Regions from separate parts of the Methylovorus sp. MP688 genome, predicted to be linked through region 2. Evidence: predicted binding sites of a transcription regulator. Region 2 holds the regulator's gene; each other region holds the start of a gene.
What was found. Region 2 encodes sigma-54, which starts transcription at its own class of promoters, with help from an activator protein. Its sites were predicted from a motif close to TGGCACNNTTCCTGCT; they were not measured.
Positions count from the first base shown of each region.

Region 1: the regulator sigma-54 is predicted to act here: its motif matches at 7,467-7,482, upstream of MPQ_RS09615 (SfnB family sulfur acquisition oxidoreductase).
Region 3: the regulator sigma-54 is predicted to act here: its motif matches at 3,096-3,111, upstream of MPQ_RS12325 (TorF family putative porin).

Region 1 covers NC_014733.1:2,024,967-2,035,633, reverse strand. The annotation lists gene MPQ_RS09635 (efflux RND transporter permease subunit) at 1-2,763, opposite strand, end outside; gene MPQ_RS09630 (efflux RND transporter periplasmic adaptor subunit) at 2,774-3,859, opposite strand; gene MPQ_RS09625 (efflux transporter outer membrane subunit) at 3,856-5,304, opposite strand; gene MPQ_RS09620 (CerR family C-terminal domain-containing protein) at 5,301-5,978, opposite strand; gene MPQ_RS09615 (SfnB family sulfur acquisition oxidoreductase) at 6,165-7,400, opposite strand; gene msuE (FMN reductase) at 7,847-8,443, shown strand; gene sfnG (dimethylsulfone monooxygenase SfnG) at 8,486-9,583, shown strand; gene MPQ_RS09600 (AMP-binding protein) at 9,607-10,667, shown strand, end outside.
Region 2 covers NC_014733.1:224,674-235,340, reverse strand. The annotation lists gene MPQ_RS01085 (cation:proton antiporter) at 1-1,416, opposite strand, end outside; gene MPQ_RS01080 (KpsF/GutQ family sugar-phosphate isomerase) at 1,681-2,679, shown strand; gene MPQ_RS01075 (HAD family hydrolase) at 2,681-3,205, shown strand; gene lptC (LPS export ABC transporter periplasmic protein LptC) at 3,215-3,970, shown strand; gene lptA (lipopolysaccharide transport periplasmic protein LptA) at 3,951-4,508, shown strand; gene lptB (LPS export ABC transporter ATP-binding protein) at 4,565-5,287, shown strand; gene MPQ_RS01055 (RNA polymerase factor sigma-54) at 5,312-6,766, shown strand; gene hpf (ribosome hibernation-promoting factor, HPF/YfiA family) at 6,794-7,123, shown strand; gene hprK (HPr(Ser) kinase/phosphatase) at 7,206-8,171, shown strand; gene rapZ (RNase adapter RapZ) at 8,188-9,024, shown strand; gene MPQ_RS01035 (PTS sugar transporter subunit IIA) at 9,075-9,482, shown strand; gene MPQ_RS01030 (HPr family phosphocarrier protein) at 9,475-9,744, shown strand; gene ptsP (phosphoenolpyruvate--protein phosphotransferase) at 9,752-10,667, shown strand, end outside.
Region 3 covers NC_014733.1:2,585,397-2,596,063, reverse strand. The annotation lists gene MPQ_RS12335 (ammonium transporter) at 338-1,777, opposite strand; gene glnK (P-II family nitrogen regulator) at 1,790-2,128, opposite strand; gene MPQ_RS12325 (TorF family putative porin) at 2,226-3,044, opposite strand; gene MPQ_RS12320 (accessory factor UbiK family protein) at 3,287-3,553, shown strand; gene MPQ_RS12315 (YifB family Mg chelatase-like AAA ATPase) at 3,563-5,053, shown strand; gene MPQ_RS12310 (VIT1/CCC1 transporter family protein) at 5,067-6,110, shown strand; gene metH (methionine synthase) at 6,359-10,228, shown strand.

The DNA.
Region 1 (10,667 bases), 1.1 Mb from region 2:
CTCCACCAGCAGAATGGAGTTCTTGCTCACAATGCCCATCAGCATCAACAGCCCAATCAGCGATGGCATGGAGAAGCTTTTCCCGGTCAGCAGCAACAGCACAAAGGCGCCGCCTATGCTGAGCGGCAAGGCCATGAGGATGGTCAAGGGTTGCATGAAGTCGCGGAACAGCAGCACCAGCACGGCATAAATGCACAGCACGCCAATCGCCATCGCCAGGCCAAAGCTCTGGAACAGGTCGTTCATGTTCTCGGCATCGCTGGAGGGCACGATGTGCACGCTGGGCGGCAGATTCTTGATGGCGGGCAATTGCATGGCCTCGGCATACACCGCGCCCAGTTCGCGCTGCCCCAGCTCCACCTCGATCGATACATTGCGCACGCGCTTGAAGCGGTCAATCTGCGCCGGGCCACTGCCCAGGTGAATGTCGGCGATGTTGCCTATGCGCACCGGGCCATTGGTACCGCTGACGGTCAGGCGTGCAATCGCATCTATATCCGTGCGGAAATTCTCGGGAAACTGGATGCGGATAGGCACTTGCCGATCAGCCAGATTCAGCTTGGGCAGATTGATGTCGTAATCGCCCGCGGTGGCAATGCGCACCACATCGGCAATATCGCGAGTCGTCACGCCCAGGGCCGCTGCCCGTGCCGTATCCGGTCGTATGATCACTTCAGGCTGCACCAGGCTGGCGTTGGAATACACATTGCCGATATTACGCAGGGTGCGCAGGCCGCGCATGACCTCGGTGGTGGCCTCGCTCAGCGCCAGCGGATCGTCACTCTGCAGGTTCAACACCATCTTGACGCCGGTATCCAGCGAACCCACCTTGATGCGCATGCCGGGCAATGCGCCCAAGGCCTCGCGCAACTCGGTTTCAATCTTCTGCTGGGTGATGCTGCGCTCCTTGCGATGCACCATCACCACGGTCAGCACGGCCTTGCGCGTTTCGGCGGTGGAGCCTGCCGAAAAGCCCTGGCCTGAGGTGCCATTGCCTATGCTGCTATACACATGGCGCACATTGGGGTTTTTGCTGACGAGCGCACGCACCTGTTCGGCTGCCTGGGCGGTCTCCTGCAGATGTGCGCCTGGCGCCAGTTCAATATTTACCAGCGTCATGCTGCGGTCTGCTGGCGGCACAAAGCCCTTGGGCAGCAGCGGAATCAGCATGAGCGAACCCACGAAAAACAGCAGGGCCAGGCTGACCGTGATCCCGCGATGGCGTACCGACCACGCGACCAGCGCCAGATAGCGGCGGGTGATCCGGCCATCGGTTTCGGCTTTTTCTGGCTTGGGTTTGAGAAAGTAAGCGGCCATCATCGGCGTAATCAGGCGGGCGACGGCCAGCGAGGCGAAAATGGCGAATACCGCGGTCCAGCCGAACTGCTTGAAAAACTTGCCAGCGATGCCCGACATGAATGCCGTCGGCAAAAACACCGCGATCAGGGCAAAGGTGGTGGCAATCACCGCCATGCCGATCTCGTCGGCTGCTTCCATGGCGGCTTCGCGCGGCGATTTGCCCATGTTGAGGTGGCGGGCGATGTTTTCAATTTCCACAATCGCGTCATCTACCAGTATCCCCACCACCAGCGCCAGTGACAGCAGGGTGACGGTATTGATGGTGTAGCCAAACACGCTCATGCCGATAAAGGTTGGCAGCACACTTAGCGGCAGCGCCACGGCGGCGATAAAGGTCGCGCGGAAATCGCGCAGGAACAGCATGACCACCAGCACCGCCAGCACCGCGCCTTCATACAGCAGGTGCATGGAGCCATCGAAATTGTCCTGCACTGGGGTCACGTTTTCCCAGGCAGGGGTGATCTTGACACCGGGGTGGCTATCATTGAATTCGGCCACGGCCTTGTCGACCCGCGCCTTGAGGCCGGTTTCGCTCTCGCCCTTGCTGCGGGTGATTTCAAAGCCGATCACCGGCTTGCCATCCATCAGTGCGATATGGCTGCGCTCGGCGATGGTGTCCTCGACATCCGCCACTTGCCCCAGGGTCACATAGGTGCCGGTCAGCGTGGGCAGTTGCAGATCGCGCAGCTGGCGGGCTTCCTTGACCGTGCCCAGTGTGCGCACCTGCTGGCGTATGCCGCCAAGGTCGGTGCGGCCGCCCGAGCTTTCCAGCTGCATGCGGCGCAGTTCCGAGGAGACGGTGGACGCGCTGACACCCAAGGCCAGCATTTTGTCCGGATCGAGCGAAATGCGCACCTCGCGATCCACACCGCCGACGCGCTCAAACTTGCCGACGCCCACCACCGACAGCATTTTCTTGGCAATTTCATTATCGATCAGCCAGCTCAGGTCCCTCTCGTCCAGATCCTTGGCAGTGACGCTGTAATTGACAATGGCCGAGCCCGAGGTGGTGATGCGCGAGACGATGGGGTCCTTGGTATCCGCGGGCAGCTCGGAGCGCACACGTGACACGGCCGAACGCACATCGTTTTCAGCGTCCGAGACGGATTTTTCTAGCTGGAATTGCACCGAGATCGTCACCTGGCCATCCAGTATCTTGGTGGTGATGTGCTTGACCATATCCACCGAGGCGATGGAGTCTTCGATCTTGCGGGCGACGTCGTTTTCCAGCTGGCTGGGCGAGGCGCCTTCCAGCGTGGCGGTGACGCTGACGGCCGGTAATTCAATATCCGGAAAATCCTGCACCTTGGTGGTTTTGAACGCAAACAGGCCGACGATGCTGAGCAGGCCAAACAGCAGGATGGCCGGAATCGGGTTGCGTATGGAATAGGCGGAAATATTCATGGCGGCCCCGTTATTGCGCTACGCGCACGATGTCGCCATCAATCAGGAAGCCCACGCCGCTTTCCACATAGCGGGCCTTGGGGTCTATGCCTTCGCGAATGATGATGCGGTCACCGACATGGCCGCCGCTGACGACCTTGCGGCGCTCCACATGCTGCTGGTCACTTAGCGTGAATACATATTCATAGCCATCGCGGTTGAGCACGGCGCTGCTGGGCAGGCTGAGCCCGCGCTGCTCACCGACGGCAAAGCTGCCGCGCGCAAACATGCCGCTCTTGAGCGGGCCATCCACACCTTGCGGAATATCCACATACACCAGGGTGTTGCGGGTGTCCTGATTCATGGTGGGGGCAATCACGCGCACCTTGCCTGTTACCAGGGCCTGGCTGCCAGTTGGCGTCAGGGTCACGGCCTGGCCAGGCTTGACGCTGGCAAGCTCGGTGGCGCCGACTTCACCGCGCCATTCCAGCCTGTCTTGCATCACCAGGCGGAACAGCTCTTCCCCGGCGTTGACCACGCTGCCCACGGTCGCCGTGCGGCTGCTGATGGTGCCAAACTCGGGCGCCACGATACGGGTGCGGCGCAAGCGCAGGCGCTGGCTTTCCAGCGCGGCCACGGCAGACTCAAACTTGGCCTTGGCAGTTTGTTCTGTGGTGAGGTATTGCACGACCTGCTGCTCGCTCAGGGCGCCTTTCGCCAGCCCTTTTACCCGGTTGGCATCCAGCTCGGCCTGACGCAGATTGGCTTCGGCTTCGAGTGCGTCCGCTTCTTTCTGGGCGAGGTCAGCCTTGACCGTTTCATCGTCAAACTCGGCCAATAGCTGGCCTTTTTTGACTTTATTGCCAACATTGACGTACACCGCTTTCAGCCGCAAGCCGCTGACTTCATTGCCGATAATGGCTTCTTGCCAGGCCAGGATGTTGCCATTGGCGGTGATGCTGGTGGCGGCTGCCGTTTCCTGCGGGCTGACCAGCCGTACGGTGAGCGCGGGTTTGGTTTCACCGGCCTCCGAGCCGGATTTGCCAGGGTGGCAGGCCGTCAGCAAGGCAGTGGTCAGCAACAGGGCCAGGGAAAGGTAAGGAGCGCGGTTTTTCATGGTTGTTTCTCGGTGGAATCGGGAGTGTTGGCGGCAAGTGGCGTATCAGCACCTTGCCAGCCACCACCCACGGCAATGTAGAGTTCAATCAGGGTAGTAATGCGGTTCTGGTTCAGCTGGGTGAGCGCATAGTCGGCTTCCAGCGCATTGCGCCGCGTGGTTTCGAGGTCGATGGCATTATCAAACCCCGCTTCATAACGCTGGCTGATGGCCTGCAAGGCTTGCGCGTAATTGTCGGCGGCCTGCTGCAGGCTGGGCTGGCGTGCGTTATAGCTTTGCAGCGTCAGCAGTTTCTGCTCGACTTCCTTGATGGCGGTGCGCGCCTTGCTGCGGTAATTACTGTCCGCAGCACGCAGGCTTTCCCAGGCGGCGGAGACATTGGCCTTGCGCTGCCCCATGTCAAACAGCGGAATATCAATGGTGGGGCCGAAAGACCAGGTCAGGGCATTATTGGTGACGCCGGAGTTGAGGTAGCGCACCGGCGTGATATTGCCGCTGAGGGTGATCTTGGGGTATCTGTCGGCTTCCTTGACACCCACCTGGGCGCTGGCGGCGGCCAGATCGCGTTCGGCGGCCAGCAGGTCGGGCCGCTGCTCCAGCAGCACAGCCGGTACCGAGGGCACATCAAAGCTGCCCGGTTGCAGCACCGTAAAGTCGCGCGGCGCCAGGCGTTCGCGCAGCTGTGGCTCGGCCATGCCAGTCAGCGCCACCATGGCCTTGATCTGCAATTCGCATTGCATCTGCTGGTCATTGAGGTCGCTGGCGGCCTGGGCCTGCGTGGCTTGCGCCAGCGCATTGTCAGAGTCGGACTTGAAACCATGGGCGGTGGCCGAGGCCGTCAACTCTGCACTGCGGGTCTTGGATTCCAGATAGCGCTCGTACAGCCGCACCTTCTGCTGGCAGAAGCGGTAGTCGTTATAGGCCTTGGCACTCTCGGCGGCAACGGACAGCCGCGCATCCTGCAGCAGATTGCGTTTGGCATCGTAATCGGCCAGTGAGGATTCGCGTTCGCGGCGCAAGCCGCCAAACAGGTCGATCTCCCACGAGGTATCAAAGCTGATCTGCTGCTGCGTGAGCAGGGTAGGATCGCCGCCGAAGGAGAAAGCCTTGCGGCTGATCGATGGCGTGGCACTCAGGCCATCAAAACCCATGGCACGCGCCGCCACCAGATTGGCACGAGCAGACGCGATATTCTTGTAGGCATCGGCCACACTGGCGCTATTGCGCTCGGCAGCAGTGATGATCTCCAGCAGCACATCGTCATTGAATTGCCGCCACCAGTCCGCGGTCTGGGCGGCTGGCACGGGAGTCTGTACCTGCCAGGTATCGGGCGTTACCGTCTTGGGTTTCTGGTAATCGGGCCCCACCATGGGCCAGCCCTGGCAGCCTGCCAGCAAGCTCGCCATGAGCGCCGAGAGGATGATCTTGCGTGATGTCGCGCTCATGATGCTTGCTCCCCGGCGCCCGCGCGGCGGGCCTTTTCGTCCAGCACCATGGCCAGCGCATAGCGGCCATAGCGTTCCGCCATGCGATCCAGCGCGGCATGGTTTTCCACCAGCTGTGGCGACATATGGCGGATGACCTTCTGCCCGATATACATATGTACGGCCATGCCAAAACAGGCCATCACCAGGCTGCGAATCTCATCATCCGGCTCATTTACGCCCAGGTGCTGGCAGAGCAGCTTCGCCATGGCGAGATGATGTGGCTTCACTTCGCATTCTATTTCCTGCTCCCACACACCGGTCGGCTCCAGCATCTCGCGGTGGCGGAGTTTCACCACATCGTTCACCACATCGCCCATTTTCAGGGGCTGGAAGAACTCCACAAAGAACTGCTGCAAAGCGCTAGCCAAGGACAGGCCGGTGGCAGAAAAAGCAAATTCGCAGGGACGCGCAATGAGATCCGGCATGGAAAACACCGTGCGATACAAACCCGCTTTATCCGTGAAGTAATAGCTGATGGCAGATACATTGACCTGCGCGGCCTGCGCAATCTGCCGCACGCTGGTTTTGGCATAGCCTTTTTCAGCGAACAGCTTGAGGGCGCAGAGCAGGATTTTCTGCCGCGCTTCCGCACCGTCGGTGCGGCTTGCTGTTTGAGGGGTGGGGGGTGACATGAGGCATCAACCAGACAATAGACGAGCTGGGATCATACATCAAACAAACGTTTGATCAATAACCTTTACAAAGATTTAAGTGCGGCCTTATGCAAGGCGGGTTTCCCTGCCTCAGCAAAAAAAACGCCTGGCCGGGATATCCCGCCAGGCGTCTTATCAGCCAGGGTTGCAGAACTGATGACGATGTTAAATCCAGGGGTGACGCGGCGGATTGACCTTGTTCAGCACGTAATTGCCGACGGCGTAGTACTTCCAGCGCACCGGATCATGCAGGGTGTGGGTACGCGCATTGCGCCAATGGCGATCCAGGTTGTATTCACCCAGGGTAGAGCGGGTACCTGCCAACTCGAACAGCTTGCTGCCTGCAAGCAGGGCGGTTTCGGTGCTCAGCACCTTGGCTTCAGCCACGGCGATGGAGGCGGCGGCCACGGTGTCTTCGTTGGGGTTCTTCTGGGCGGTGTCAATGAATTCGCCTGCGCGCTTCAGCAGCGCATCGGTGGCATGCACGCGTATCTGGATATCGCCGATGTCCTTGAGCGTGAGCGGGTCTTCGTAGCCATGCTCGAGGTCGGTATCGATCCATGGGCGGGTGTGGTTGCGCACAAAGTGCAAGGTGTCGCGCAGGGCAGCGCGGGCAATGCCGGTATCAACCCCGGCCTGGATGATTTGCGCAATCGGGCCCATGGGGGTGGGCCGATCAAACGCCAGATGGTGCGGCAAGACGTATTCGCTGGGCACGAAGATATTCTCAAGCACCGTGGTGCCGCTGGCGGTGGTGCGCTGGCCAAAGCTGGACCAGTCGTCAATGATGGTCAGGCCCTTGCTGCCTTTCTGCACGAAGGCGACCACGGTGTTGTCATTTTCATCCTTGGCAACGACGGGAACCCAGTCCGCCAGCAGCGCACCGGACGAGTAAAACTTCTTGCCCGAGAGCAGGTAGCCGCCTTCGGTCGGGGTCAGCCGGGTTTTGACATCATTCACCGTGCGCGTGCCGATCTCGGAGAAGGCATTGCCGAAGCGCACGCCTTGCAATACCAGATCAAAGAAAAACTTCTTTTGCCATTCCGTACCATCCAGGCGCAGGCCTTCGACCATATAAAGATGGTTTTGCGGGATCTGGCCGATGCTGGGGTCGGCTTCCGCCACGATGGCAATCACCTCTGCCAGCGTGCTGTTGGAGACAAACGCGCCGCCGTATTCCTTGGGCACGGTAATGCCCCACAAGCCGCTTTGCGAAAAGTAATCCAGCTCTGCGCGTGGCAGGCGGCGCTCGGCGTCGCGCACGGCGGCCTCCTTGGCAATGTGCGCGGCGACCTGGTGGGCGACGGCAATCGCTTCCTCGTCGGATTTAATGATATGGGCAAGGGGGCGAGACGTTATCGCGGCCTCTGTTTCCTTGTGCAATACCGATGCTGTTGTCATACAAACTCCTGATCATGAATAAACATAAGATAAAAATGTGGCTGCGAGGCCATCTGCATCAGGAATTGCACAGAGCGTGCCAGCAAATATGTCTATGATTTTTAACGTATATTTTTGCAGGCGATGTTGTGAAGCGCGGCTGTAGCAGCAGGCTGCTGTCCGGCTGCTGCCAGATCAGCAGATTACCCCGCATCCAGGGCGTTAAACCGCCAAATCTCTCCCGAAAACGCCAGAAAATCCCCAACCTTTGATCAGATTTCAGCAAAAACCTGCTGATTGAGCAGCAGCCGGTCAGCATGCAGGCGGCATATGCAACAGGTCAGGCAGTGACGTATTTTTATTAAGTATATGAATTTAATAAATAAATTAAGGTGGCACGGTTGCTGCTATTAGTCAGGGGAGTGTGGCTCTTTGTTGGAGCCGCGAACCTGACAATAGGAGTCACCATGAGCAAGAAACTGAAAGTCACGGCTGTTGCAGGCAGTACCAGCCGTCCCTCCCGTACCCTGACACTGGTCGAGGAGATCGCCGAGCGGCTGGGCAAGCACCTGCCGATTGAACTCAAGCTGATTGAGTTGGGCGAACTGGGCCCCGACCTTGGTGCTTCGCTCAACTATGACAGCATCAAGCCCGCTGTGCGCAAGGCGATTGACGATATCGAGAGCGCCGACGTGCTGATCTTTGCCACCCCGGTCTACCGTGGTTCATACACCGGCCTGCTTAAGCACCTGTTTGACCTGGTGCATTACGAATCCCTGATTGATGTGCCCGTGCTTCTGGCCGCTACCGGCGGCAGCCTGCGCCACTCGCTGGTGATCGAGCATCAGTTGCGCCCCATGTTCAGCTTCTTCCAGTCGCTGACATTGCCAGTGGGCGTGTATGCCATCGAGAGCGAATTCACCAACTACAAGATCAGCAACGAAGCGCTGGACAAGCGCATCGACCTGGCCATTGAGCGCGCACTGCCTTTTTTGAAGCACCGCGAGCTGGCCACGCCTGAAGCGGCAGAAGCCACCGCCAAGCTGGTTGCCAGCGCTTCCTGATTTATTCGCATATCACGACCTTATTTACGAAAGGAATTTATTGTGAGCACACCTTCGCAACAAGCCCCCATCAAGTTCGCTTACTGGGTACCCAATGTCAGCGGCGGCCTGGTCGTCAGCAATATCGAGCAGCGCACCAGCTGGGATTTTGAATACAACAAGAAGCTGGCACAGATTGCCGAAAAGGCGGGGTTTGACTATGCCCTTAGCCAGATCCGCTTTACCGCCGGTTACGGTGCCGAATATCAGCATGAGTCCGTGTCGTTTTCGCATGCCTTGCTGGCGGCTACCGAAAAGCTGAATGTGATTGCTGCCATCTTGCCGGGACCGTGGGACCCCGCCGTGGTCGCCAAGCAGATTGCGACTATTGACCACCTCACCGGTGGCGGCCGCATTGCCGTGAACATTGTCTCGGGCTGGTTCAAGGGCGAGTTCGTGGCGATTGGTCAGCCATGGCTGGAGCATGACGAGCGCTATCGCCGCTCGCAGGAATTTATCGAGGCGCTGAAAGGCATCTGGTCCAGGGATGACTTCAGCTATCACGGTGATTTCTACCGTTTCCACAATTACTCGCTGAAACCCAAGCCATTGAAGCAACCTGAAGTGTTTCAGGGTGGCAGCTCGCGTGCTGCACGTGACATGGCCGCCAAGGTATCCGACTGGTACTTCACCAACGGCAATACGGTGGAAGGCATCAAGGCGCAGATTGACGATATCCGCGCCAAGGCTGCGGCCAATAACCACAGCGTCAAGATCGGCGTGAATGCCTTTGTGATTGCACGCGATACCGAAGAAGAAGCCAGGGCCGTGCTGGCCGAGATTATTGCCAAGGCCAATCCCGAGGCGGTCAATGCCTTTGGTGATGCTGCAAAGCAGGCGGGCAAATCCAGCCCTGAAGGCGAAGGCAACTGGGCCAAATCGACATTTGAAGACCTGGTGCAATACAACGATGGTTTCAAGACCAACCTGATTGGCACCCCACAGCAAATTGCCGAGCGCATTGTGGCACTCAAGGCGGTGGGCGTGGATCTGGTGTTGTCGGGTTTCCTGCACTTCCAGGAAGAGGTTGCTTACTTCGGTGAGAAGGTCTTGCCGCTGGTGCGCGAACTCGAAGCTGGCAAGGTTGCCCTGGCCGCGTGAGCAGAAAAAGGCAGGCCTATTCCATGAGCAACGATACGCTGCCCAGCCTGCTGCGGGCGCAGTCCGAGCAGCGCGGAGCCGATGTCGCCATCCGCCACAAGCAGCTGGGCATCTGGCATGCCTTGCGCTGGCAGGATGCCCAGCGCGAGGTACTGCAGCTCGCTGCCGTCTTGCGTGAGCGCGGTTTCAACAAGGGTGATGCGCTGTTTCTGCTAAGCCATCCACGGCCACAGGCCTTGCTGCTGCAGCTGGCGGCGCAATGGCTGGGCGGCTTTGCCGCGCCAGTGGACCTGCTGGTGGAGCGTGCGGTGACCGTGCAGCTGCTGCAAAAGCTGCGTCCGGCCTTTGTGTTTGCCGAGGGCGAAGATGAAGTGGCGTTGCTGGCGGAGGCTGAGCTTGCCCCGCGGCTGGTGATTTACGCTGACCGTCGTGGTCTGGCGGGCGATGCGCAGGCGTCGCGTCTGGATTACGCCGATGCACTCAAGCTCGCGGCAGCGCCCTTGCACGAGGCACCGCTGGTTGCTCCGGTGGATCATGCCTTTGCCTTTCACCGGCTGGATGCGGGAGGTCTGGTGCACTTGCAGACGATCAGCCACCACGAGCTGCTGAATGAAGGCCGTCGCCTGCTGCGGCAGGAGAATCTGAGCGTAGCGGATGAGGCGCTGGCCGCGCGAGCATTTGCTGCCAGCGGTCACGCGCGTTACCTGCTGGCACCCTGGCTGCTGGCCGGGTTCAGGTTGAATTTCCCGGAAAACCTGGCAACGCGCGATAACGACCGCCGCGAGCTGGGCCCCACGCTGGTGGCTGGCACACGCGAGACCTATCAGCGGCTGGAATCACTGGTGCAGCAGCGTTTGCCGCAAGCCGGTACCTGGCGGCGACGCCTGGTGGATTGGGCCCTGCGCACCTCAAGTGCCGCGCGCAATCCGCCGCCCATCTCGCTGAAGCCTGCAGCGAAGTCTAACCGGCGCTTCAGTCTGTCGCTGACGCTGGCGCAGTGGCTGGTGATCAGCCCGCTGCGCGATGTCATCGGTTTCAGCCGCACGCGTGTGCCCTTGCTGGTGGGCGAGCCTTTGCCGGAATC
Region 2 (10,667 bases):
CTTGGCCTGCGCCGCGCCCGCCGCCGCCAATACCACGCGTCGGCCTGCATCGCCATAGATCACGTTTTCACCCGCCGCGGCCGCTTCGCGCACCCGTGAAGGGTCAATATCCAGCGCAATGAACGGTATATTTTCCTCACTGAGAAAGCGCGCCAGATACTGCCCGCTGCGCCCGAAACCGCAAATAATCACGTGGTCAACCAGTTCCTTGCCTATGTTTTCGATATCCTGAATCTGCTTTTCGCGATTGCGCACATAGCTGCGCGACAGCAGTTCGCCCAGCCGCTCGTTGTGCTGAATGATAAAGGGCGCCACCACCATGGAGATCAGCGAAGCAGCCAGTACCACCTGCAGCGCCTGCCCACCAATCAAACCATGCCCCAGGCCCAGCGACAGCAAAACAAAACTGAATTCGCCCGCTTGCGCCAGCGTAATGCCGGTACGAATCGCGACACCCGGCTCGTGACCGAATGCCCGGCTCAGCACCGCCACCAGCACGCCCTTGAACAAAATGAATCCGGCCGTGACCAGCAACACCAGCCCCAGGTTGGCCGCCAGCTCATGCACATCCAGCAGCATGCCTACCGTAATGAAAAACAGGCCCAGCAGAATGTCGCGGAATGCCGCGATATCCGATTCCACCTGATAGCGATAGCGGGTTTCAGAAATCAGCATGCCGGCGATAAAGGCGCCCAGCGCATAGGAAAGCCCGGCGAGCTTGGTGGCAAAAGCCAGCATCAGCGTCACCATGAGTACATTCATCACAAACAGCTCACGCGAGCGCTGGCGGGCCACCAGACCAAACCAGGGGTTGATCAGCGACTTGCCAAAAACAAACAGGATGATCAGCATGACCGCGGCTTTTAGCAGAGAGATCAGCAATACCTGACCGAGATCACCACCATGCGAGGCCAGCGCTGGAATCAGCACCAGCATGGGCACCACGGCAATATCCTGGAACAAGAGCACGCCAATGGAAAGACGGCCGTGGCGCGAATTCAGCTCCAGGCCTTCCACCAGCATTTTCGACACAATCGCGGTCGATGACATGGACAGGGCACCGGCGATGACAAATGCGGTTTCCCAGCTGAGGCCAAAGGCAATGCAGGCCATCATGACAGCAAGCATGGTCAGCAGCACCTGCATGCCGCCGAGGCCGAGCACGGTTTTGCGCATGGCATACAACTGGGCCAGACTGAACTCCAGCCCGATACTGAACATCAGAAATACAATACCGAACTCGGCCAGCTCACGATTGGCTTCCGTATCCGGCAAAATGCCGAAGGTATGCGGCCCCAGGGCCAGCCCGACCAGGAAGTAAGCCAGCATGGCCGGCAGGCGCAAGGCACGAAACAGGGCAACAGCCAGCACCGAGCTGGTAAGCAGGATCAGAATAGCGGGTAAGGTATCGTGCATTAAAATAGCTTTGAAGGAACTCAACATTTAAAGAGGTCTGTCTGGAGTGGAAGACAAGAGAAAGCAGACAAGGCCGACCGTCATGCATAGACGGTCAATCGATATCTTCCGGCAGCTGGCTTGATCCTCAGACACAACCCTTTTCATGCACGCCTCCCCTTGAAAAAACCTACAGGCAAAATTTATGCCGACTTTATCAAAAGTCGGCATGGATTACGTATAAATCCTTTATTCGTCGGACATTCCCTTTTATACTTGCCGGGTATGGAACCATCAAAAATACGAAAAATCGGTGCAAGCAAAACGCCGATTGATCTGGCAAGGGAAGTCCTGTTAATTGAAGCACGCGAGGTGGAAGCACTAGCCCGCAGGCTGGATGACAGCTTCACGCGTGCCGTCGAACTCATTTTACAATGCCAGGGTCGCATTGTGGTGACTGGCATGGGCAAATCCGGTCATATCGGAAACAAAATCGCCGCCACGTTTGCCAGTACAGGTACACCTGCTTTTTTCGTTCATCCCGCTGAGGCGAGCCATGGCGACCTGGGCATGATTACCGGCAAGGATGTGGTCATTGCCCTGTCCAACTCCGGCGAGGCAGATGAGTTACGCGTGATACTGCCCACATTGAAGCGCATGGGCGCGCGCCTGATCAGCATCACCGGCCATCCGCAATCAACGCTGGGGAAAGCGGCAGATGTGAGCCTGGATGCCCACGTTACCGAAGAAGCATGCCCGCTGGCATTGGCGCCTACCGCCAGCACCACCGCCTCGCTGGCACTGGGTGATGCCCTGGCGATTGCCGTCATGGATCAGCGCGGATTTTCTGCCGAGGAATTCGCCTTGTCGCACCCGGGGGGTACGCTGGGCCGCAAACTGCTGCTGCATGTGCGCGACGTGATGCGCACAGGCGATGCCATCCCCAGCGTGGGAGTTGAAGCCAGCCTGAAAGAAGGCTTGCTGGAAATGTCGCGCAAAGGCCTCGGCATGACAGCGATTGTCGATGCGGAGCAGCATGCCGTTGGGGTATTTACCGATGGCGATTTGCGCCGGGCATTCGAGAATGCCGTGGACATAAACAGCACCTACATGCGGGATGTGATGCACACATCGCCGCAGCAAATCCGCCCGGAGCAACTGGCAGTCGATGCGGTTGCCATCATGGAGCAGAAAAAAATTACCAGCCTGTTGGTCACCGATCAGCAGGGAACCCTGATCGGGGCATTGAACATGCACGATCTTCTTATTGCAAAGGTGGTTTGAATTGTTGTCCGTAGAAGAACGCGCCAAGCGCATCAAACTCGTGGTATTCGATGTCGACGGCGTCATGACCGACGGCGGCCTTGGACTGGGCGACGACGGCCAGGAATACAAATTTTTCCACTCGCATGATGGCCTGGGCATGAAATTGTTGAAAGCCACCGGCGTGCACATGGCGATCGTCACTGGCCGCACATCCCAGGTCGTGGTCAAGCGCGCCGCCAATGTCGGCATTCTGCATTTTCATCAGGGGGTGGACGACAAGCTGGCCTCCTTTGATGAAGTCCGCGCGCAATTTGGCTTCAGCCGCGAAGAATGCGCCTTCATGGGCGATGATGTCATTGATATCCCCCCGATTCGTTATGGTGGCCTCGGCATTACCGTGCCGCATGCCATGCCGCTGGTGAAAGAGTATGCGCATTACATCACCAGCCGCCCTGCGGGCCACGGTGCCGTGCGTGAAGTGTGCGAACTGCTGATGAAAGCACAAGGCACCTTTGACGCACAGATGGCCCGGTTCCTGAAGTAAGGATTGATATTGGGACGTCCAACCGTCGTGTTTCCGCTCGTGCTGCTCGCCCTGCTGGCGCTGCTCACGTTCTGGATAGATCGCAGTGTTCAGCCTCCCGAGCGGCGGCCGGATGCCAATTTGCGCCATGACCCGGATTACATTCTGGACAACTTTGTCACGACGCGGACCAATGTGAACGGTGCGCTGGCCTATGTGCTGGCAGCGGTAAAGATGAAGCATTACCCGGATGATGACACCACCGAACTTGAACGGCCCCGGTTTACGCAGTATGCCGTCAACAAGCCTTACACGCAGATTGAAGGCCAGCGTGGCAACGTCTCCAGCGATGGCGAGACCGTGGAATTCATGGATAATGTGATCGTCATTCGCCAGGCATCCAAGGATAAAGGGGAAATGATGGTACGTACCCAGTACCTCAAGATGTTCCCCAAGCAGGAAGTGGCCGTGACAGACAAACCTGTGGTGATCACTCAGGCACCGGAAACGGTGATTCATGCCAACGGTATGGTATTCAACAAGAAAAACCAGACCGTCAACCTGCGTGGCCGCGTGCGGGCGCATTACCTTTCGCCCAGCGTGACAAAAAAAGCCGCTGGCAAAGCCCCTGCCAGCACGCCAGCGAAAGCCAGCAAGGCGGCACCACAGAAAAATGCCAAGGCCAGCGCCAGCCCCGCTAAAAAACAGGCAACACAGGCGAAACGAAGTACCAGTACCAATAACCAAGCCCGGATTCGGAGAAAATATGACAACCCTGCCCCGTAGCTTTTTGCCGCTACTTTTGATGATGGCCTGCCTGCCTGCACACGCCGAAAAGGCGGACAAGGACAAGCCCATCAATCTGGAAGCAGATGCCGTCACCGTAAATGATGCCAAAAAGACCAGCATCTACACCGGCAATGTAATCCTCACCCAGGGGACGCTGATCATCCGTGGCGATAAGCTGGTGGTGCGCGAGGACAAAGAAGGCTTTCAGCACAGCACGACCTACGGTAATCCGCAGACGCCCTCCACCTTCAAGCAAAAAATGGAAGGTAAAAACGAATATATGGAAGGCAGCGGTCAACGTATCGAGTACGATGGACGTATGGACAAGGTACAGCTCTACACCAAGGCCTGGGTTAAAAAAGGCGATGACATCGTGCATGGTGACTACATCATGTATGACGCCAATGCCGAATATGCCGAGGTGATTGGCGGTGGCAGCCAGGCAGCAACGCCTGCCACACCGACCGGGCGTGTACGTGCCGTCATTCAGCCCAAGAAAAAACCGGCTGGCACCGATGGCGCGACGGCCAATTAACCTGCCATGCTGACAATCCGTCAGTCTGGCGTGCAACACGATATACCTGAGTAAACATGAGCCAATTAATCGTAGAAGGTCTGCGCAAGAAATATAAATCCCGCACGGTGGTGCAGGATATTTCGCTGCAACTCAATAGCGGCGAAGTGGTGGGCTTGCTGGGCCCTAACGGTGCAGGCAAGACCACCAGCTTTTACATGATGGTGGGGCTGGTGGCCCTGGATGATGGCCGCATTCTGCTGGATGGCAAGGATCTGAGCCGTCTGCCCATACACCGTCGTGCGCGCCTGGGCCTCGCCTATCTGCCGCAGGAGCCCTCGATTTTCCGCAAGATGACGGTGGCCGAAAACATCATGGCGATTCTGGAGTTGCAGAAACTGGCGCCGGAACAGATGGAAAACCAGCTGGAATCGCTGCTGCAGGAACTGCATATCACGCATATCCGCAACAGCATGGCGGTCAGCCTGTCCGGCGGTGAGCGCCGTCGCGTTGAAATCGCCCGCTGCCTGGCCACCAACCCCAGCTTCATTCTGCTGGATGAGCCATTTGCCGGCATCGACCCCATCGCCGTGCTGGACATTCAGAAGATCATCCGCTTTTTGACCGAACGCAATATCGGCGTGCTGATCACCGACCACAACGTGCGGGAAACATTAGGTATTTGCGACCGCGCCTATATCGTCAATGAAGGACGCGTCTTCGCGGCAGGCAAGCCCAGCGAAATTATTCACAACGATAGCGTAAGAGAAGTGTATCTTGGTAAGGACTTCCGCCTCTAAGCACACATTTGGCGGCCCCCACGTATGAAGCAAAGCTTACAACTCAAATTTTCGCAACACCTGGCGCTGACTCCGCAACTGCAGCAGTCCATCCGTTTGTTGCAGCTATCCACGCAGGAGCTCAATCAGGAGCTGGAAACCCTACTGCAGGCGAATCCATTGCTGGAACGCGCTGACAAGATCGAAGAACCGCTGGAAATCCCCGACAACTTCATTGCGGCGCCAGTAGCCCCTGAGCCCAGCGTGGCCGCCACACCGGAGGAAGCTCCCCGCCAGGATGAATTTGGTGGCGATGACTATTTTGAATTCGGCAGCAGCAGCGGCAGCAACCGCTGGGAAGACAGCAGCTCCGGCAATGACGATGACAATGATTTCAGCTACCAGGAAGCGGTCAGCCTCAGCCTGCGCGATCATCTGCTAGGTCAGCTCAAACTGTTGCCACTGTCCGAGCGCGACCAGACCTTGTCCATGCTGCTGGTCGATACCATTACCGACGACGGTTATCTGGAGCAGTCGCTGGAAGAGCTGGCCGAGATGCTGCCACCGGAGCTCGAAATCGACATGCTGGAGTTGCAGACGGCGCTCAAGCATATCCAGAACCTGGACCCACCCGGCATAGGCGCGCGCAATCTGGCAGAATGCCTATCCTTGCAATTGCGCGCCTTGCCACCAGATACGCCTTATGTGGATCTCGCCATCAAGGTTGCCGAAACGCACTTGCCCCTGCTGGCAGCCCGCGATTACGCAAAACTGAAAAAATTGCTGGCCTGCGACGATGATGTATTGCGCGAAGTGCAACAGCTGGTGCTGCAACTCAATCCCCGCCCAGGTGGTGAATTCAGCAAAATCACGTCTGATCATTACATTCAGCATGAAATCGTGGTCAAGAAAATCAAAGGTGTCTGGCTGGCCCATCTGAACGACGAAGTCGTGCCCAAGCTGCGCATCAACCAGCTGTATGCCGGCATCCTCAAGCGCAACCGCGAAAGCTCGAGCCAATACCTGATGAGCCAGATGCAGGAAGCCAAGTGGATGATCAAGAACATCCAGCAGCGCTTCTCCACCATCCTGCGCGTTTCTCAGGCGATTGTGGATCGCCAGCGCAATTTCTTTGAGCACGGCGAGGTCGCCATGCGCCCCCTGGTGCTGCGCGAGATTGCCGATGAGCTGGGCCTGCACGAATCCACGGTGTCACGCGTTACCACGCGCAAGTACATGCTCACCCCACGCGGAGTTTACGAGCTTAAATATTTCTTTGGCAGCCATGTGGCTACCGAATCCGGGGGCGCTTGTTCCGCCACTGCCATACGCGCCCTGATCAAACAAATGGTCAGCGAAGAGAACCCGAAAAAGCCGCTGTCGGATAACCAGATCACGGATATCCTGGGTAAACAGGGCATCGTGGTTGCTCGTCGCACCATTGCCAAATACCGCGAGTCTTTGCAGATACCCGCGGCCAACCAGCGCAGATCGCTTTGATCTGCGTTTTACCTGAAGGAGTAAATCATGAACCTGCATCTCACCGGACACCATCTCGACGTTACCCCAGCCCTGCGCGAATATGTGCAGAGCAAGCTTGAGCGCGTGAGTAACCACTTCGACCATGTGATTGACGTCAAAGTCACCATGAGCGTAGAGAAGCTGGCGCAGAAAGTGGAGGCCACCATTCATGTGCCGGGTCACGATATCCATGCCGAAAGCAGCGGTGAAAACATGTACGGCGCGATTGACGCGCTGGCTGACAAGCTGGATCGCCAGGTTCTGAAGCACAAGGAAAAAGTAAGCGACCATCACAAGGCCAACGGTGCCCTCAAGCACCAGGCGGCTGCGGAATAAAGGTCTAACCGGGGACAAGGCAAAGGCGTGTTGTCTTACATATCGCCAGTCGCCTTGTCCCTGCCGAACATAAGGTAATCATATGGCTACCATCAGTGTTGCACAGCTTTACCGGGATATGCGCCGCAATCTCAAGCTCACCTGGGTTTCCGGGCTGAATGGCGGCGAAAACCTGCTCACCAGTGAAACGGTGACCAAGCCCTCGCTGGCACTGATCGGGCATCTGAATTTTGTACACCCCAACCGCGTGCAGGTGTTGGGCTGTGCTGAGATGGATTACTTGCGCAGCCTGCCCAAGCCAGAGCTCAAGAAAGCCATCCACAATCTGTTTTCCACCGACCTGGCCGCCGTTGTCGTCGCCAATGGTGAAAAACCACCCGCCGAGCTGAATGCAGCCTCGGATGATTTTCAAACCCCCTTGTTTACCTCACCCATGCGCAGCCCGGGGCTGATGGATGTCCTGAGCCATTATCTGGCGCAAGCCGTCGCCGAATCCGAGAGCTCCCATGGTGTTTTCATTGAAGTGCAGGGCTTTGGCATCCTGATCAAGGGCAACCCGGCCATTGGTAAAAGCGAGCTCGCGCTGGAACTGATTTCGCGCGGACATCGTCTGGTGGCGGATGATATTGTCGATTTCTACCGGATTGCGCCGGACCGGCTTGAAGGGCGCTGCCCCCCTATCCTGCAGGACTTCCTTGAAGTGCGTGGCCTCGGCATCCTCAACATCCGTGCCCTGTTTGGTGACAATGCCGTCAAGCCCACCAAACCGCTCGATCTCATCATTCAGCTTGAGATGGCCGATACTCTGGCGCCGCAACTGCTGGACAGGCTCAAGATCAAATCGCATCACGAAAAAATCCTGGGCGTAAAAATCCCCAAAGTCATGATTCCCGTGGCGGCCGGCCGCAATATTGCGGTGCTGGTCGAAGTCGCCGTGCGCAACCACATGCTGTTGCTGCGCGGCATTAACGGCACCAAGCAGTTCATGCAGCGCCAGCATCGCGAGATGAGCAAAGCCATGAAGCGCCAGCAGCAAGTGGAGAGCTAGCGTGGCCACCAGCAATATGCGTCTCATCATTGTCACTGGCCTTTCCGGCTCAGGCAAAAGCATTGTGTTGCGCGCTCTGGAAGACGCTGGTTTTTATTGCATAGACAATCTGCCCGCCACCTTGCTGCCGCAGATTTCCGAGCATCTGGCACCTGCCACCCAGCAGCGCGTGGCGATCAGCATAGACACCCGCAGCGCAGCGCTGGAAACCTTGCCGGAAAACATCCAGGCGCTGCGCGACAAAGGCATCTCGGTGCAGGTGCTTTACCTGGAGTCCAACGCCGAAACCCTGGTAAAGCGCTTCAGCGAAACACGGCGCCGGCACCCGCTCAGCGATGAAAAAACCACACTGGCCGAGAGCATAGAATACGAACGGCAGCTACTGAACCGGCTGGTAAATCTGGATCATCGCATCGACACCAGCAACCTCAGCGCCAATACTTTACGCAACTGGGTGCGCGATTTTGTCGTGCAGCAAAGCACCGGCATGACGTTATTGTTTGTCTCCTTCGGCTTCAAGCATGGCATACCGCTGGATGCCGACTTTGTGTTTGACGTGCGCTGCCTGCCCAACCCGCATTACGACCCGGTATTGCGCCCGCTCACCGGCAAAGATGCACCGGTACAGGACTTTTTGCGGCAACAGCCCATGGCGCTGGAGATGCTGCAGGATATACGCGGCTATGTGGAGCGCTGGCTACCCTGCTTTGATGGCGATCACCGCAGCTACCTGACCGTCGCTATCGGCTGCACTGGCGGTCAGCATCGCTCGGTGTTTTTCGTCGAGCAGCTGAGCCAGTATTTCAAGGACAAACAACAAAAAGTGCTGATCAGGCACCGCGAGCTAGAGTAGACAGGCTTGTTTAAATTCACGATGCCGGGCCCCGGCAACAGGACGCTTTCATGATAGGTATACTGATTATTGCGCACGGCACATTGGGTGAGAGCCTGATACATTGCGCCAGCCATGTGATGGGCACACGCCCGCCACTGCTCAAGCAACTGGGCATAGGCACCCACGATGATCCGGCCGCCATGCTGCCACAGGCGCAGCAACTGGTGGATGAACTGGATGAAGGCAATGGCGTGCTCATCCTCTCGGACATTTACGGCGCAACCCCATGTAATATGGTGGGCAAATTGCTGAAGCCGGGACGGGTGGAAGGTGTCGCCGGGGTGAACCTGCCCATGCTGGTGCGCACACTGACGTACCGCAACGGGGATATTCAGCTATTGGTACAAAAAGCATTGAGCGGGGGTAGCGAAGGCGTTATCCATTTTACTGAGGAAGCATGCAAGCATCATGACTAAACAAGAAATAGAAATCATCAACAAGCTCGGCCTGCACGCACGCGCATCTACCAAGCTGACGCAAACCGCCAGCCAGTTTGGCAGTGAAATCTGGATCGAGCGCAACGGTAGAAGAGTCAATGCCAAGAGCATCATGGGTGTGATGATGCTGGCCGCCAGCAAAGGCAGCAAGATCGTGCTAGAAACCAATGGTGCCGATGAAGAGGCCGCCATGCAGGCGCTGGTGACCCTGATCTCGGGCAAGTTTGGCGAACCGGAATAAATTCATCGTGGCCGCCCCCAGCCCCGCTTCCAAAGTCAGTTTTTCCATCCACGGCGTTGGCGTGTCCAGCGGCATTGCCATCGGTCATGCCCATCTCGTCTCACATGCCTTGCTTGAAGTGGTGCATTTTCAGGTGCCCAAGGCCCTTATTGCCGACGAGATTACCCGTTTTGACAAGGCAGTAAAAACCGTCAAGCACGACCTGGAAACCGTGCGCCGCCTGCTGCCGGAAAAAGCGCCGCCTGAGCTTAGCGCCTTTATCAGCACGCATCTGATGATCCTGCAGGATCACGCGCTGTCTGAAACGCCCAAGCAGATGATCAAGGCGGAAGGCTGCAATGCCGAATGGGCGCTGAAGCAGCAGATGGAAGACCTCGTTGCCCAGTTCGAAAAATTTGAAGACGAATACCTGCGCGAGCGCAAACAGGATGTGATTCAGGTCGTCGAGCGGATTATCAAGGTGCTGCTCGGGCACCCGAGCCAGGTGCCGCTACGCTCGCAGGAGAGTGCCATCATTCTGGTGGCGCATGATCTTTCCCCGGCTGATGCCATTCAGTTCAAGCAGCACCAGTTTGCCGCCTTCATCACCGATGTCGGCGGTGCTACGTCTCATACGGCGATTCTGGCGCGCAGCCTCAATATTCCCTCCATCGTTGCCTTGCAACGAGCACGCACCCTGGTACGCGATGGCGAACTGATCATCGTCGATGGCAACCAGGGCGTGGTCATTGTCAATCCGGACAAGGACACCCTTGCCGAATACAAGCTGCGGCAGGAACAATGGGAAATCGAGCAGCAAAAACTGAAACGCCTCAAGCTCACCAAGGCGGTGACGCTGGATGGCACCAGCATTGAACTGCATGCCAACATTGAAGTGCCGGAAGATGTCAGCCATGCCAGAGCAGCGGGAGCGACCGGTATCG
Region 3 (10,667 bases), 500 kb from region 2:
CGAAGAGGAGGAGATAATGCATGGAAACCGAGCAATAAAATGTTCGAAACACCGAGGTGTGGAGCAATTTATGCCTGATCATACATAAGCAAACGCTGTGCCAGCTCTTGAGGCGGCATTCTCTGCTATTTTCCTGGGGTAAACGGCCTGCCAAAGCTGATAAATGTGCATTTATGCACCATGAATGTGCAAAACCAAGCAATCGCCTTATGACGCCAAGCCAATCCACCGATGTTGCTGCGGCTCAGGTCGCCGTGTGCTGAAGAGTTTAATGAACAATAAAAAACGGGCGCATTGCTGCGCCCGTTTTGACTAACTGCTACTTAAGCGTCAAGGCTTAGTAGTGGTAAGCACGTTCACCATGTTCAGTGGTGTCCAGACCTTCGCGCTCGGACTCTTCGCTTGCGCGCAGGCCGATGACGATGTCAACAATCTTGAACAGGATGTAGCTGATAACGCCAGTCCATACCACAGTGATACCCACTGCGATGGCTTGGGTCGTTACTTGCTGGCCCATGGTCACGCCTTCAGCATATCCAACACCGCCGAAGTCTGCAGACATCAGTGCGCCAGTTGCAATGGCACCCAGGATACCGGCAATGCCGTGTACACCGAAGACATCCAGAGAGTCATCATAACCCAGGGCATTCTTCAGCTTGGTAACAGCCCAGAGGCTGATGAAGCTGGCCAGGAAGCCGAGGATGATGGAACCCATAGGGCCGATGAAGCCGCAAGCAGGGGTGATGGCAACCAGACCAGCAATCGCGCCAGAAGCAGCACCCAGCATGCTTGGTTTGCCCTTGAACAGCCATTCAGCAAATACCCAGCCAACAACAGCGGCACCAGTAGCCAGTTGTGTGTTGATCAGAACCAGGCCAGCAACACCATCAACAGCCAGTTCGCTACCTACGTTGAAACCGAACCAACCCACCCACAGCAAGGAGGCGCCAATCAGCGTCATCACCAGGTTGTGTGGAGGCATGGCTTCTTTGCCGTAACCAATACGCTTGCCGATAACCAGGGCACCTACCAGCGCTGCAATACCAGCGTTGATGTGCACAACAGTACCACCAGCAAAGTCCTTGGCGCCGTGACCGTTAAACAGTGGGCCAGCATCGCTCAGCAGACCGCCGCCCCAAACCATGTGGGCGATTGGGATGTAAACGAAGGTCACCCACAGTGCCAGGAACAGCAGCACGGCTGGGAACTTGGTACGCTCGGAGAAACCACCGATGATCAGGGCTGGCGTAATGGCAGCAAAGGTCAGCTGGAAGGTGATGAAGACATACTCAGGGATAACACCGCTGAGGCTGTCAGGCGTTACACCTGCCAGGAAAGCTTTGCTCAGGCCGCCGACAATCGCGTTCCCTTCCGAGAAGGCCATACTGTAGCCATATACGGCCCACAGGACGGAGATCAGGGAGAAGGCAACGAATACCTGCATGCCCACGGACAGCATGTTCTTGGTGCGAACCAGGCCGCCGTAGAACAGAGCCAGGCCAGGTACCGCCATCATCACGACCAGCACAGTGGCAGTGATCATCCAGGCAGCGCTGCCGGTATCCAGTTTTGGTTCTTCAGCAGCAGCGGCAGGTGCGGCTTCTGCAGGAGCAGCTGCCTCAGCGGCAGGCGCTGCTTCAGCTGGGGCAGCTGCAGGAGCTGCCTCGGTGGTGGTGGCTGCCGGAGCTTCATCTTCGGCAAAACCAATGGTGCTGGCGCCCAGTGTACCCAGGCCCAACATACCAACTAATGTAATCAGAGATAAAAATCGTTTCATGGCTGTCCCCTATTAGAGCGCGTCAGGACCGGTTTCACCGGTACGGATGCGATAAACCTGCTCAAGATCAAAAATGAAAATTTTGCCATCGCCGATTTTGCCGGTGGTGGCGGACTTCTCAATCACTTCAATCACCTGATCGAGCATGTCGTCTTTAATGGCGACTTCGAGTTTTACTTTTGGCAGAAAATCGACGACATATTCGGCACCACGATACAGCTCGGTGTGGCCCTTTTGACGTCCAAAACCCTTGACTTCAGTAACGGTGATCCCCTGTACGCCGATGGCGGAAAGAGCCTCCCGTACCTCGTCAAGCTTGAATGGCTTGATGATCGCGGATACGAATTTCATGCGTGTCTCCTGATGAGTGTTGAAAGTGATGAGGCGGGTTGCTCAGCCGCCTCATCCCAGTTTAACTAAACAATTTAACCTTGAGGGTTAAATGAATTTAGAAGGTTTTTTGAACGTAAACGGTAACTGCATCTTTACCGATGTTCTTGCCGTCAAGCTTCCAGGCATTGTCGGTGTCGGTGCCGGTGTAGTAAGCGCCAACGTTAACACCGTTGTCCCAGGCTTTAGCTACGCCCAGTTTCCAGTCGGTGTAGGTGAAGCGATCGTCGTTGTCTTCGCTAGTACCTTTGAGGGATTTTGCAGTGCCGTCAAAGTATTGGTAGCCAACGTGGGCAATCAGCGAGTAGCCAGTATCTGCAAATGGATATACAGCTGTCAGATCAACGTAGTTGGAACCACGGCCATCATCAACACCGAAAGCGCCGTCAGAAACAACGTAAGAATCTTTCAGAGTGAAGAACTTCCAAGTCAAAGCACCGTAAACTTCAGTGGTGTTAGGATCTTGTGCGCCGGTAACTTTCTTGCCTGGGTATACATACTGCAGCAAACCAACATCGTAGCCAATGCCAGTGTCACCGATGGTGCTGCGGTAGCCACCATAGATATCCCACTCAAGGCTGCTGTCTTGCTTGATCATGGAGTTGCCGCCAGCGTTGTTAGCATTGGTCCAGCTAACGTTGGAGCCCCAGGTGCCCAGGTAGAAACCGCTGGAGTGGGAGTAGTCAACGCCGCCTTGCAGAGCTGGCTCATTAGCGGTTTGTGTCAAACCACGGAAGATGTATTGGCTGTAAAGGCCAACGTTGTAGGTGAAAGTGTGTGGCGAAGCAGCTTCTTCAGCGGCAGCGTCGGCGGCCAAAACGGCAGCAGGTGCTGCGAAGGTGCCCAGAACGGCTACCAGTAAAAGCGATTTACGCATTGAATTTCCTTTCAGAGTAAAAAAACAACATAAAACGAGCAACAAACATAAAGCAACACTCGTGCCAAAAAGACAAAGCACGGAAAAACATTGAGTTACAATGCTAAAGTAATGAGCTGGGTGAAACAATGAGAGTATTTCCTTGTTTACAATAATTTGCGGCACCCCTATGGTGCGTTTACATATGTATGCGCGCACTGAATAACAGCCAATATGACGTAATGGATGGAGGTAAATGAAACATGAATTCGGCTTTTTTGAATGATTTGTCATTGAAAATAAAGGAAATTTCCAAATCATCCCCATTGGGTGATCTGGAGAAGAATTTAAATGCACTATTACAGGGCGCGTTCACCAAGTTGGAGCTGGTTTCTCGAGAGGAATTTGACGTACAGGCCGATTTGTTGCGGGTTGCAAGGCAACAGCTGGATGATGCGCAGATTAAATTGGAAAAAATGGAACAAAAACTGACAGAACTGGAAGTTTTGTTGCAAAAAACCAACAATTAGATGTGAATCATGTCACTTGCGGTCATTAAAAGTCGTGCATTGTGTGGCATGGATGCACCACCGGTGGATGTGGAAGTGCACCTTGCCAATGGGTTTCCCAGCTTTACGATAGTCGGTTTACCCGAAGCTGAGGTGAAGGAGAGCAAAGATAGAGTACGCGCTGCCCTGCAGACGGCGCAGTTCGAATTTCCTGCTCGCCGCATTACGGTCAACCTGGCGCCTGCCGATCTTCCCAAGGAAAGTGGGCGCTATGATTTGCCGATCGCGATCGGGATTCTGGCGGCGTCCGGCCAATTGCCGATAGAGGGTTTGGCGCAATATGAAATGGCTGGAGAGCTCGCCCTTACCGGGGAGCTGCGCCCCGTCAAAGGGGCCTTGGCTATGACCTATAAAGCCTGGCGCGATGGCCGGGCTTTTATTTTGCCCGAAGCCAGTGCAGCGGAGGCTGCGCTGGTGACGGATGCGCAGATACTGCCCGCCAGCAGTTTGCTTGCGGTATGCGCGCATTTGCTTGGTCAGTCGCCGCTGGCATTGCAGCAGCCGGAAGTGCCATCCACCACGCTAGCTTATGCTGACTTCGCCGACGTGAAGGGGCAGGCACATGCCAAGCGTGCTCTGGAAGTGGCGGCGGCAGGGGGACACAGTATCTTGATGCAAGGACCGCCGGGTACCGGGAAGTCTATGCTGGCCGCCAGATTGCCAGGCATTTTGCCCGCGATGACCGAAGAAGAAGCATTGGAGTCTGCCGCCATTCAGTCGCTCAACGGCGCGTTTCGAGCAAGCGCGTGGCGGCAGCGGCCTTACCGCGCGCCACACCACACGGCATCGGCGGTGGCGCTGGTGGGAGGCGGCAGTGTGCCACGCCCGGGCGAAATATCCCTGGCGCACCACGGCATTCTGTTTCTGGATGAAGTGCCGGAGTTTGATCGCAAGGTGCTTGAGGTGCTGCGCGAGCCGCTGGAATCGGGGCGCATCACCATCTCCCGAGCTGCCCGGCAGGCGGACTTCCCCGCGCGCTTCCAGCTGGTAGCCGCGATGAATCCCTGCCCTTGCGGGTATCTGGGGCATTACAACAATAAATGCCGCTGCACGCCTGACCAGGTGTCGCGCTACCGCCATCGTCTTTCCGGCCCGCTGATGGATCGTATCGACATGCATATAGAAGTACCTGCCTTGCGCGACGATGAATTGCTGGCGCGTGAGAGCAGCGAAAGCAGTGATCTGGTGCGTCGCCGTGTCGAGGCTGCGCGTGCGCTGCAAGTGCAACGCCAGGGGAAAGCCAATGCACTATTGGAAAGTCATGAGATCGATATCTGGTGCGAGCTGGATGCCCAAGGCCAAGCCTTGGTAAAGCAGGCCATCAATCGGCTCAACCTGTCCGCCCGGGCGTATCATCGGATATTGAAGCTGGCCCGCACGATTGCCGATCTGGCGGGTGCCAGGGATATCGCAACTGCGCATGTGGCCGAGGCGATTCAGTACCGCAAGCACGAAATATAAAGGCTTACATCTCATGGAAAAATACCATTCCGCCTGGCTTGAAGAAATGCGATCCGCCTGCATTTACAGACAAATGTCAGTGCAGGAGCCCGTCGAGGCGCATCGCGAACTGTTCAAACAGCTGGCCGCCGAGGCGGAGTCTCAAGCCGGCATATGGCATAAACAAGGCATAGCCAACGGTTCGGCTATGCCCCAGACCTATCAGCCCGATTTACGCACTCGTGTGGTGCTGCTGTTGCTGCGTAGCCTTGGAGGCCGGCGATTGAAGCCCTTGCTGGCTGCCATCAAGATACGCGGCCTATCCGTTTACCGTCAGCCGCGGCAGCAGAATGAACATCCGACGCCGCTTTCCATTAATGACGTCGAGCTTGGTCATCGTAATGCCGGTACCAGCGGCGGCCTGCGCGCTGCCGTGTTTGGGGTGAATGATGGTCTGGTTTCGATTGCATGCCTGGTGATGGGCGTCGCCGGAGCGGCGGCCAATGTGTCGACCATCCTCATGACCGGCGTGGCTGGTTTGCTGGCCGGGGCATTTTCCATGGCAGCGGGCGAGTATATTTCCATGCGTTCGCAGCGTGAAATGTTTGAGTATCAGATCGGGCTGGAACGCGATGAGCTGGCGCAATACCCCGAACAAGAGGCACGTGAGCTGCAGCTGATTTATCAGGCCCGAGGCTTGAATGAAGCCGAAGCGCGGGCCTTGGCCGAGCGCATGGTGGCCGACCCGGAAAAAGGCCTGGATGCCCTGGCGCGGGAAGAGCTGGGTTTGAACCCCGATGAGCTGGGCTCGCCGTGGACGGCGGCCCTGTCCTCCTTCCTGGCGTTTACTTTTGGCGGGGTGGTACCACTGTTGCCTTATCTACTGGGCGGCGGTGCCCATGCGCTGATGGGGGCGATTGCCCTGACGGCGCTGGCCTTGTTTGGCATAGGCGCTGCCTTATCCCTGTTTACCGGGCGAAATGCCTGGCAGGGTGGCCTGCGCATGCTGTTGATTGGCAGCGCTGCAGGTGCCATGACCTACTGGATAGGCAGCTTGCTGGGCACGTCGGTGGTTTGAACCAGAACTAGTGTCAGGCAGTGACAGGCAAATGATGTCTCAAAATGCCTTGATCTGAACCCGTTATCGCAATTGCAGTCCTATGACCCTCGTTGCCATCCATGAGCCAGGGAAAGCTGCGAATAAACAATCGCCTGTGCCTGAAAGCAGTGCCTGTTTTATAATGACGCCTTTGTCTTAACACCTGCTGACCGCAAGGTCTGCGCATGGCTGTCATGCCAGACTAGCCATCACTATATGAGCGCCCCATGAACCAGCCGTCTACGTTATCCACTGCCATTCCCATCTCTGCCACTGAGGTTCGCCTGCGCGAGCTGCTGGCAGAGCGCATCCTGATTCTGGATGGCGCCATGGGGACCATGATTCAGCGCTACAAGCTGACAGAGGAAGATTATCGCGGTGGCCCGCAGGGCCGGTTTGCCGATTTCAAGCCAGGCTTGGCATTTTGCCCCAATGGTGATGGCTGTGGGTGTGGTCAGCCGCATGCTGCGCCTGCAGAAGGCGAGGCGCGCGAACTGTTCGTCAAAGGCAATAATGAGCTGCTGACATTGACTCAGCCGCACATCATCCAGGAAATCCACGAGCAATATCTGGCGGCAGGTGCCGATATTATCGAGACCAATACCTTCGGCGCGACCACGGTTGCGCAGGAGGATTACCATATGGCGCACCTTGCGTTTGAGATGAACGTGGAAGCCGCCAAGCTGGCACGCGCCGCTTGCGACAAATACAGCACGCCGGACAAGCCGCGCTTTGTGGCAGGCGCGCTCGGCCCTACGCCAAAAACCGCGTCCATTTCCCCCGACGTTAACGACCCGGCTGCCCGCAATATCACCTTCGATCAGCTGGTAAAGGCGTATCTGGAGCAGACCATTGCGCTGGTGGAAGGCGGTGCCGATATCCTGCTGGTGGAAACCATTTTTGATACGCTGAATTGCAAGGCCGCGCTGTTTGCGATTGATGCCTACTTTGAGCAAAGCGGCAAGCGCCTGCCCATCATGATTTCCGGCACGGTAACAGATGCCTCCGGCCGCATACTCTCAGGCCAGACGGTGCCTGCATTCTGGCATTCCGTGCGCCATGCCCGACCACTGACCATAGGCCTTAACTGTGCCTTGGGTGCAGCGCTGATGCGGCCTTATGCCGAAGAGTTGTCCAAGATCGCCGATACCTTTGTTTGCATCTACCCCAATGCCGGTTTGCCTAACCCGATGTCGGACACCGGCTTTGACGAGGAGCCGCAGGATACCTCCAGCCTGCTGAAAGAATTTGCCGAGAGCGGTTTTGTGAATGTGGCAGGCGGCTGCTGCGGCACCACACCTGCGCATATCCAGGCCATTGCCGAGACGGTGAAAAACATCGCCCCACGCCAGGTGCCGGCGCCTCGCCATGCTACGTTACTGGCTGGTCTTGAGCCTTTTATCATTGATGACAGCTCCCTGTTTGTGAATGTGGGTGAGCGTACCAATGTCACCGGTTCCAAAGCCTTTGCCCGCATGATCCTGAACGAGCAATATGAGGATGCCCTGCAGGTGGCGCGTCAGCAGGTAGAAAACGGTGCGCAGGTCATCGATATCAACATGGATGAAGGCATGCTGGACGCCGTGAAGGCGATGACGCACTTCCTGAATCTGGTTGCCTCCGAGCCTGACATTGCACGTGTGCCCATCATGATCGACTCTTCCAAGTGGGAAGTGATCGAGGCGGGCTTGAAGTGTGTGCAAGGCAAGTCCATCGTCAATTCCATCTCCATGAAGGAAGGCGAAGCCGAGTTTCTGCGGCAGGCGCGCCTGTGCCGTCGCTATGGCGCTGCAGTCATCGTTATGGCCTTTGATGAAAAAGGCCAGGCGGATACCTATGAGCGCAAGATCGAGATCTGCAAACGCGCTTATGATTTGCTCGTAAAAGAGGCGTCTTTCCCACCCGAAGACATTATCTTCGACCCCAATATCTTTGCTGTTGCCACCGGTATTGAGGAGCACAACAACTACGCCGTGGATTTCATCAATGCCACGCGCTGGATCAAGGAAAACCTGCCTTATGCCAAGATTTCCGGCGGTGTTTCCAATGTGAGCTTCAGCTTCCGCGGCAATGACTCGGCACGCGAAGCCATCCACACCGTGTTCCTGTATCACGCCATCAAGGCGGGTATGACCATGGGTATCGTCAATGCCGGCATGGTCGGTGTGTACGATGATCTGCCTGCCGAGCTGCGCGAGCGTGTGGAAGATGTGGTGCTGAACCGCCGTGAAGATGCCACTGAGCGCATGATCGAGTTTGCGGCCACCCTGACGGCGGGTGGCAAGAAAGAGGCGCCCACGCTGGAGTGGCGCGGCACGCCCGAGCAGCCGGTATCGGTGGGCAAGCGGCTGGAACATGCCATGGTGCATGGCATTACCGAATTTATTGTGGAAGACACCGAAGAAGCACGCCAACAAGTGATGGCCGCCGGGGGCCGCCCGATCAATGTGATCGAAGGCCCGCTGATGGACGGCATGAATGTGGTGGGTGATCTGTTTGGTCAGGGCAAGATGTTCCTGCCGCAGGTCGTGAAATCTGCGCGCGTGATGAAGCAGGCCGTGGCCCACCTGATTCCCTTCATTGAGGAAGAAAAAGCCGCGGAAGAAAAGCGCACCGGCGTGGCCGCCAAGCCCAAGGGCAAGGTGGTGATCGCGACAGTAAAAGGCGATGTGCACGATATAGGCAAGAATATTGTGTCGGTGGTGTTGCAGTGCAACAACTTCGAGGTGGTGAACATGGGCGTGATGGTGCCGTGCTCGGAAATTCTGGCTACCGCCAAGGTTGAAAACGCCGACATCATCGGCTTGTCTGGCCTGATCACGCCGTCGCTGGAAGAAATGGCCTATGTCGCCAAGGAAATGCAGCGCGACCCGCACTTCCGCATGCTGAAGATACCGTTGTTGATTGGTGGCGCGACGACATCCCGTGCACACACTGCGGTCAAGATCGCGCCCAATTATGATGGGCCAGTGATCTATGTGCCGGATGCCTCGCGCTCGGTATCTGTGATGCAGTCGCTGCTGACGCCTGAGCAGCGTGAGAGCTACATCAATGAAGTTGCCGCGGATTATGACCGCGCGCGTACCCAGCATGCCAATAAAAAAGGCCCGACGATGTTGACCCTGGCCGAGGCGCGGGCCAACAAGGTCAAAGCCAGGTTTGATGGTGCGAATGCTCCGGTGAAACCCAAATTTATTGGTCGCCGGGTGTTCAAGAATATTGATCTGGCCACTATCGCGGAATACATCGACTGGGGTCCGTTTTTCCAGACATGGGATCTAGCCGGCTTTTACCCTGCCATCCTGACCGATAGCGTGGTCGGCGAAGCTGCCACCAAGCTGCTGGCAGAGGGGCAGGCCATGCTGAAAAAGATCATTGAAGGCCGCTGGCTGACTGCTAACGGCATTGTGGCGCTATTGCCTGCCAATACCGTCAATGATGACGATATTGAAATCTACACCGACGATACCCGCAGTCAGGTGGCCTTTACCTGGTATGGCATGCGCCAGCAGACCGCCAAGCCGGTGATTGATGGCGTGGCACGTCCCAATCAGTGTCTGGCCGATTACATTGCGCCCAAGGCATCCGGCGTGGCCGATTACATCGGCATGTTTGCGGTGACAGGTGGGTTGGGCATCGACAAATACCTGGAACGCTTCGAGAACGACCATGACGATTACAGCAGCATCATGCTGAAGTCGCTGGCTGATCGATTGGCGGAAGCCTTTGCCGAATACCTGCATGCCCGTGTGCGTACCGACCTCTGGGGGTACGCCGCGGACGAGCAGCTGGATAATGACGCGCTGATCAAGGAGCAATACCGCGGCATTCGTCCGGCGCCAGGCTACCCGGCCTGCCCGGATCATACGGTCAAACCCGATATGTTCCAGGTCATGCAGTGCGATGAAATTGGCATGACGCTGACCGAGTCGCTGGCCATGATGCCTGCCGCTGCCGTATCCGGATTTTATCTGGCGCATGCTGATGCCAAGTATTTCAGCGTGGACAAGATAGGCCAGGATCAGCTCAAGGACATGGCGACAAGACGCGGGCTCTCGGAGGAGTATCTGGAGCGCTGGCTCGCGCCCAATTTATAGCAACGACTGGATGCCACCATGTGGGGAGCGCAATACTCTCCATATGGTGATGCCTTATTTCTAGCTGGTTACAGCTGCTTTTTTCTATCTTCCTTTGTTGTTTTTCCTTTCTCAGCGGCCTTGTTCTCTCTCTTCCTGCCTTGCTTTCGTTTTGCATTGTTCCCTGCCATCGTCCTTCAATATCTTGCTCTTTGATACATGCTTTACATGCCTGTCAGCTCTGGTTGCTGATCAGACGCCAGCATAAAAATACTTATGTTGCAATTGAGAACAATTGTCATTTACAATAATTAACATCATTGGATAGGCAAGTCACCACCCACCGACGTAGTTCAGCGGTCCCCACCCAGCAGATCTCTTCTGCCCAATGCGATTCATCTCATCAGTTACTAAAAAACCAGAAAGGCTCAGGGGGCCATGTATCGCCATTCCAAATTGC